Chroococcidiopsis sp. TS-821: one gene and its partner. The main gene of each other region encodes a partner of the protein of the gene in region 2 in a complex. Links are inferred from orthologs where the notes say so. Each region holds a gene or a part of one and is shown on either strand. Other genes may lie near its edges.

Region 1 (3,295 bases), 940 kb from region 2 along the record:
AATTCAGAGATTAGAGGTTAGGGTCAGGGATCGCATTGCCTATCATTAATGCCCGCTGCAATGGATCGCCCTCCCTATCTATTGTGGCAACTTACGCTGAGGTATGCGCGATCGCATTGTGTTAGACTTTCTGATTGAAAAATCCCCTGCAACTACATACAGCTGGTAATCAGTAATATATTTACTTTTATTACCAATTAACTAATCTTAGGCATCATCAGTCTTCAAAAGGATGCGACACGAGCGAACGAATACTCATTTTCGCTCTGGATGCGCTTCTACAGGTGAAGGAGTACCCATTTCATTGATAGTTGCAATCATCTGATAGAGACGCCCCAAATCTCGCTGATTAAAATACAAAACTAAGCGGGGTAGTTCAGCAGTTTCATCTTGGGCTTCTTGGGGTAAAGCTTTGCTTTTTTCGATGCGTCCCTTTACAAGAATATCGCTAAAGTTAGTATTCAACGTTTCGACATCCGCATCCGAGATATCTGTTTTCATCCGAATCACGAGTTTGTCACCTACATAGCGGCTAGAGTGATAAACCTGGTAAAACCGCGTAATCGCATTACAAGCAACTTCCAGATTATCTGTAATTGTGTATAAGCTGTCGTCTTCGGGACTGATTAAACCTTGTTGGCGGAGGTGCTTATCGATATACTCATTCCAAGCCCGCCAATAGTCGCCTCCTGGGCGATCGATTAACACGACAGGTACTGGACCAAACTTACCTGTTTGACTCAGCGTCATGCACTCAAAAGCTTCATCCTGCGTACCAAACCCACCAGGAAAAAGCGCGATCGCATCACTTTCACGCAGTAGAAATAGTTTGCGGGTAAAAAAGTACTTAAAATGAATCAGCTTTCCGTCGCCTTGAATAACATGATTCGCTTCTTGTTCAAACGGCAATTGAATGTTTAACCCAAACGAGTTTTCTCGCCCAGCACCTTCATTCCCTGCTTGCATGATTCCACCGCCACCTCCCGTCATCACCATAAAGCCTAACTGCGTCACACATCGTGCAAAATCAAACGCCATGCGATACTCGGGTGCTTCTGGTGATGTGCGCGCTGAGCCAAAAATCGTTACTTTGCGCACGTGTCGGTACGGGTAAAAAATATTGAAGCCTTGCTCCATGTCAGCTAATGAGGCTGATAAGATTTTCCAATCAAGGCGTTCGATGTCACTATTGGCTAGCTTGACGACTGTTGCCAGCGCGTACTGAATTAGTTGCCGATGCTTATGATGCGGCAGCTTTTCAAGCAAGTCAGCCAGGTCTGATTCGAGGGACTCTAATGATGGAAAATGCGAAGATGAGGTCATGAGTGCTTCCGCACAAGTGGCACTCTATTTTATCGATATTTTGGGGGTTATTTGTCAAGCCGTAGCTTCATAATTTTTTAATATTGCTATTTTGCGCATTTGGCGATCGCCTTACGCTGTTCTGCTGTAAGGCTGAGGTCAAAAGACAACAATATGGTAGCAGAGAACTTTATCTTTAGCTCTCACCACGCAGGATCGCATAACATACACTATTTGATTCGCTCAAATAAAGCTCAATAGCACTTCTAAGCATGGTATTTGAGCGAAATACAACTTACTTTACTTTAACAGTTCACTTCAGGTGCAGCACTGCTAAACGACAAGTTATTTGCCTATAGGCAAGTTTACAAATACTTTTCCAGCGTGTTAGACAAAGTACTCTTAGGAACTGCACCAACAACCATATCGACTCGTTGCCCACCCTTAAAAATCATTAACGTTGGGATACTGCGAATACCGTATTGACTAGCAACATTTGGGTTTTCATCTGTGTTAAGTTTTACAACTTTCACCTGACCGTCGTATTGCTGCGCAATTTCATCCACCACCGGAGCTACCATCCGGCACGGACCACACCAAGGTGCCCAAAAGTCCACTAGAACTGGAACATCGCTTTCGAGTACTTCTTGTTTAAACGTCGAGTCTGTAACTTGTGCGGCTACTGACATGCCTAGAAATCCTTAAGCTATATCTCTTACTTTGCTGAAATTCTACCATAGCCGTATGCTGCGTTCTGCTTTATCAACGGTCTATATTTAGATAGATCTTAAGTGGTTATACCCATAGAAGTAGACTGGCGAGCAGGAGTGCAAGAGAGTAATGGGTGCTGAGTTGAAAATCTCTTTAATTCAAAACGCCAGAGGGCTTTCCACAACTCAAACACTCATAGAAGAATCAAAACTCAAAATTTACGCATTCAAAACTCGATTACCTACACTCTTACTAGTCACTCTAGCTACTGTTAACTCATTGCTAGCTCCTAATAATAAGGAACCGCCCGAACAGGAGTCCGAGCGGAGTGTGGTGTGAGGAGTGAACGGAAACATGCGTCTCCGCTTTTTCTATTGTAGGCGACAGGTTAGCTTTTTTCCGAATTTACTTAACAATTCCTGCAGACTTTATTAGGCGTTTTACCCAAGTAGATCTACTTGCCCATGCCTAACTGTTGTGCTTTTTGATAAACCTTTCCTTCAGTTAACAGCGAAGGGGCAATCACAACTTCAACTTGCTGCATTTCTTTAAGATTCTTAGCCCCCAGCGTACCCATGCTAGTTTTTAAAGCGCCTAAAAAATTATGCGTTCCGTCATCAAGCTGTGCAGGACCGCGGAGAATTTGTTCTAACGTACCCGTCGTACCAACTCGAATGCGAGTGCCACGAGGTAATACAGGGCTAGGTGTTGCCATACCCCAGTGAAAACCGCGTCCAGGAGCCTCAGCTGCGCGTGCGAAGGGAGATCCAATCATCACGCCATCAGCACCGCAGGCGATACACTTACAAATGTCACCGCCAGTAATCAAACCACCATCAGCAATCACCGGAACATAATTACCCGTTTCTCGATGGTAATCATCGCGCGCAGCGGCACAGTCGGCGATCGCCGTTGCTTGCGGTACACCTACACCCAGAACACCCCGTGAGGTACACGCAGCGCCAGGGCCAATTCCCACAAGCACAGCTGCTGCACCAGCTTTCATTAAATTGAGCGTCACTTCATACGTTACGCAATTTCCCAATACTACTGGCATGGGCATTTCGCGGCAGAATTCAGCTAAATCCAAGTTAGCCATTGATTCCGGTGATAAATGTGCCGTAGAAACCACTGTTGCTTGAACAAAAAACAAATCAGCACCTGCATTCGCGACAATCGAGCCATATTTACTTGCGCCCGCTGGGGTAGCACTGACTGCGGCAATACCGCCTTGTTGTTTGATTTCTTGAATGCGTTGCGTGATGAGTTCGGGTTTAACAGG
Region 2 (3,261 bases):
GGCTACTAAACGGAGGCGTGTAGCTGAGATCGAGTTGATTTAATTCATCCACCTTCATACCGTGAAATAAAGCAGTCGCAAAAATATCAATTCGTTTGGCGACTTCTCCTTGATAATGACCAACAATTTGCGCGCCTAGTAAACGCCCAGTATGGCGATCGCCGGTCACGCGAATTCGGAGTTTGTGCGCGTGAGGATAATAAACTTTACGATCCCATGTTTCTAGCTCGACGGTAACTGCGTCTATTCCTGCATTTTGGGCTTCAGAATCGCGTAAACCAGTCCGCGCGATCGCCAAATCAAAAACCTTCACTACTTGCGTACCTAGCGTTCCCGCAAATTCTTGATTTCCACCTACTGCATTTTCACCAGCAATTCGCCCTTGTTTGTGTGCGGTGGTTCCTAGCGGTAGATAGGTGGATTCAGTTAAAATTCGATGCCAAGTTTCAACACAGTCGCCTGCTGCATAGATATCTGGAACGCTTGTTTCCATTTTTCGCGTGACTTGAATTGCATCTTTGATACCGCAAGCCACGCCAGCCGTTTTGGCAAGTTCAGTGTTAGGTTTGACGCCGACAGCCACTAACACCATATCAACAGTTGTATGATAGTTTTCGCCTTTGACTAATAACTGCGTTCCTTTCGCTTCAATTGTCTCAATTGCCACACCATTGACAACTGTAATGTTATGACGCTGTAGTTCTTCCTGAATAATTTGACCTAAACTAGGGTCAACAGTTTTCATCACTGTTTCTGAATGTTCAATCACCGTAACAGCGATACCTCGGTGCGTCAAAGCATCAGCCATTTCTAAACCAATGTATCCACCGCCAATAATCGCGACGGATTGTGGTTGTTCGGTGGTTAAATATTGATGAATGGCAAAGCTATCTGCCATCGAGTGCAACAAAAAAACGCCAGGAAGATCGAGTCCAGCAATTTGCGGTCGAGTTGATACCGCACCTGTAGCAATAATTAGGCGATCGTAGTTTAAATTGCGCGATCGCATTTCGCGATCGACAACGGTGACAATTTTTTGCTGCGGATCGATCGTCTGAGCTGTACAATCGAGTAGCAGCTGAATGCCTTCGCGTGTAATTTCCTCGGTTGTGCGATGCGCTAAGTTTCGCCAATCTGGAACTTCACCACTCAGGAAAAACGGTAATCCACAAATGCTGTAGTTCGGAAAACTATCCGCGACAACAACTGTTAAATTAACTGTAGAATCCAACTCCCGCGCCCGCAACGCCGCACTAATACCTGCGTCGCTACCACCGATAATAAGTATCATGGATTTAAGGATAGTTACTGTGCAGTAGTTTTGCTGCTGAGAGATGCAATCAGTTTTTCGACTCTTTCTTTGACTTGTTCGCGCACTTCGCGAAACTTCTCGACTGATTCGCCTTCTGGATCGTCGAGTTGCCAATCTTGAAAGACTTCCCGCAGTACCCATGCTTCGGGTAAGTTAACACCACAGCCGCATAAGGAAATAACGGCATCGTAATCTTCAGGATTAAAATCGCTTAAAGGTTTGGATGTTTGATTGCTAATATCGATGCCAACTTCTGACATGACTTCTACAGTTGTCGGATCGACAGCACTTGCTTCTAAGCCGGAACTTGTGACGGCAATTTTACCTTCTCCGAGGGTACGGGCAAATCCTTCTGCCATTTGCGAACGGCGCGAGTTTTTCTTGCATACAAACATGACTTTTTTCATATCGTCATCCTAGTTGAGTTGTTAGATTTTCTTTGAACGAACCGCAAAGGTCACAAAGGATAGAATCCGAGTTTGGTTCAAAGTCCCTCATCTCTAAGGAATTTAGGGGCTAGATCGCTGGTTATTCGTCTTGACTTCTAATGCGCTATTGGCAATTTGAATAACTTCTTTTGCCGCTTTTTCTTTGCGTTCGCTGTATCTGTCGGTGAGATAATCAACTTTGTCGCGCAGTAGTAAGGTGAATTTATAGAGTTCTTCCATGACATCAACAACGCGATCGCGATATGGTGAATCTTTCATTGTTCCGTCGTCGTTGAACTCTTGATACGCTTTTGCAACTGAGGATTGATTGGGAATCGTAAACATCCGCATCCATCGCCCTAAGATTCGCAGTGTGTTGACGGCATTAAATGACTGCGAACCGCCGCTGACTTGCATCACAGCCAAAGTTCTACCTTGTGTTGGTCTAACTGCGCCTAAACTTAGAGGAATCCAGTCAATTTGGTTTTTCATGATGCCGGTAATATTACCGTGCATTTCAGGACTTGACCAAACTTGTCCTTCTGACCATAAACTTAATTCTCGCAGTTCTTGGACTTTAGGATGTGTCTCGGGAACGCTGGCGTAAATTGGTAACTCGCGCGGATCGAAAAATCGCACTTCTGCACCAAATTCCTCGATAATTCTCGCAGCTTCTTCTGCTAACAAACGACTGTAAGAGCGATCGCGTAAAGAACCGTACAAAAATAAAATGCGTGGTTTGTGGTTAAATGTCGGCATAGTCGCTCATTGGTAATCGGTACTCGGTAATTGGTAATTGTTATTCTCTAAGTACCTCTAGAAAATTACGTAATTACTTATAAGCACTAACACAACGCGGATCTCTTAAAGTTGCTTTTTCAGGTTCTCTGGGGAACCAGGCGGCGGTTCGCTTACAAAATTCCACTAACATCAACATTACGGGTACTTCAATAAGTACACCGACTACTGTGGCAAGGGCTGCACCTGAATTTAAACCAAAAAGGGTGACCGCTGTGGCGATCGCCACTTCAAAATGATTACTCGCACCAATTAACGCCGCTGGTGCAGCATCTTCGTATGACAAATTCATTTTCAACGCTGCAACGTATGTAATCAAGAAAATGAAATTTGTTTGAATAAACAGCGGTACAGCAATCAGTAAGATGTGCAGTGGATTGTTAACAATAAGGTCGCCTTTGAAGGAAAATAGCAATACCAAAGTAACGAGTAATGCAGTAATTGCAACAGGATTTAAATATTTGAGAAACTTACGCTCAAACCATTCTCTACCTTTATTTTTGAAAATCCAGTGGCGGCTGTACATTCCAGCAACTAAAGGTAAACCAACATAAATTAGTACCGATAAGACAATAGTTTGCCAAGGTACAGTTAAATCATTTGCAGCAAGCAACCATCGCCCTAGCGGTGCGTATAAAAACAGCATTGCTAGAGAGTTTACCGCTACCATGACCAAGGTATGTCCTTGATTGCTATAAGACAAGTATCCCCACATCAATACCA

The links.
Region 1: the proteins of arsC (region 2) and trxA are in contact, whole or in part, in an NMR structure (PDB 2IPA), measured with the Bacillus subtilis proteins. The link is inferred for Chroococcidiopsis sp. TS-821 from one-to-one orthologs.

What each region holds. Positions count from the first base shown.
Region 1 is NZ_MVDI01000001.1:1,241,102-1,244,396, reverse strand. The notes cover bases 330-3,295. They hold trxA (thioredoxin), read right to left. Parts: upstream 1,992-3,295; coding sequence 1,668-1,991; downstream 330-1,667. Other genes in these bases: B1A85_RS05655 (GuaB3 family IMP dehydrogenase-related protein), read right to left, coding at 2,468-3,295; B1A85_RS05670 (LOG family protein), read right to left, coding at 330-1,323. In the rest of the region: more of B1A85_RS05670, read right to left, coding at 256-329. UniProt on the Bacillus subtilis protein: Participates in various redox reactions through the reversible oxidation of its active center dithiol to a disulfide and catalyzes dithiol-disulfide exchange reactions.
Region 2 is NZ_MVDI01000001.1:299,617-302,877, forward strand. Bases 13-2,944 are described here. They hold arsC (arsenate reductase, glutathione/glutaredoxin type), read right to left. Parts: upstream 1,720-2,944; coding sequence 1,306-1,719; downstream 13-1,305. Other genes in these bases: B1A85_RS01420 (FAD-dependent oxidoreductase), read right to left, coding at 13-1,291; arsH (arsenical resistance protein ArsH), read right to left, coding at 1,822-2,499; arsB (ACR3 family arsenite efflux transporter), read right to left, coding at 2,573-2,944. Outside these bases: more of B1A85_RS01420, read right to left, coding at 1-12; more of arsB, read right to left, coding at 2,945-3,261. UniProt on the Bacillus subtilis protein: Catalyzes the reduction of arsenate [As(V)] to arsenite [As(III)]. In vitro, can dephosphorylate para-nitrophenyl phosphate (pNPP).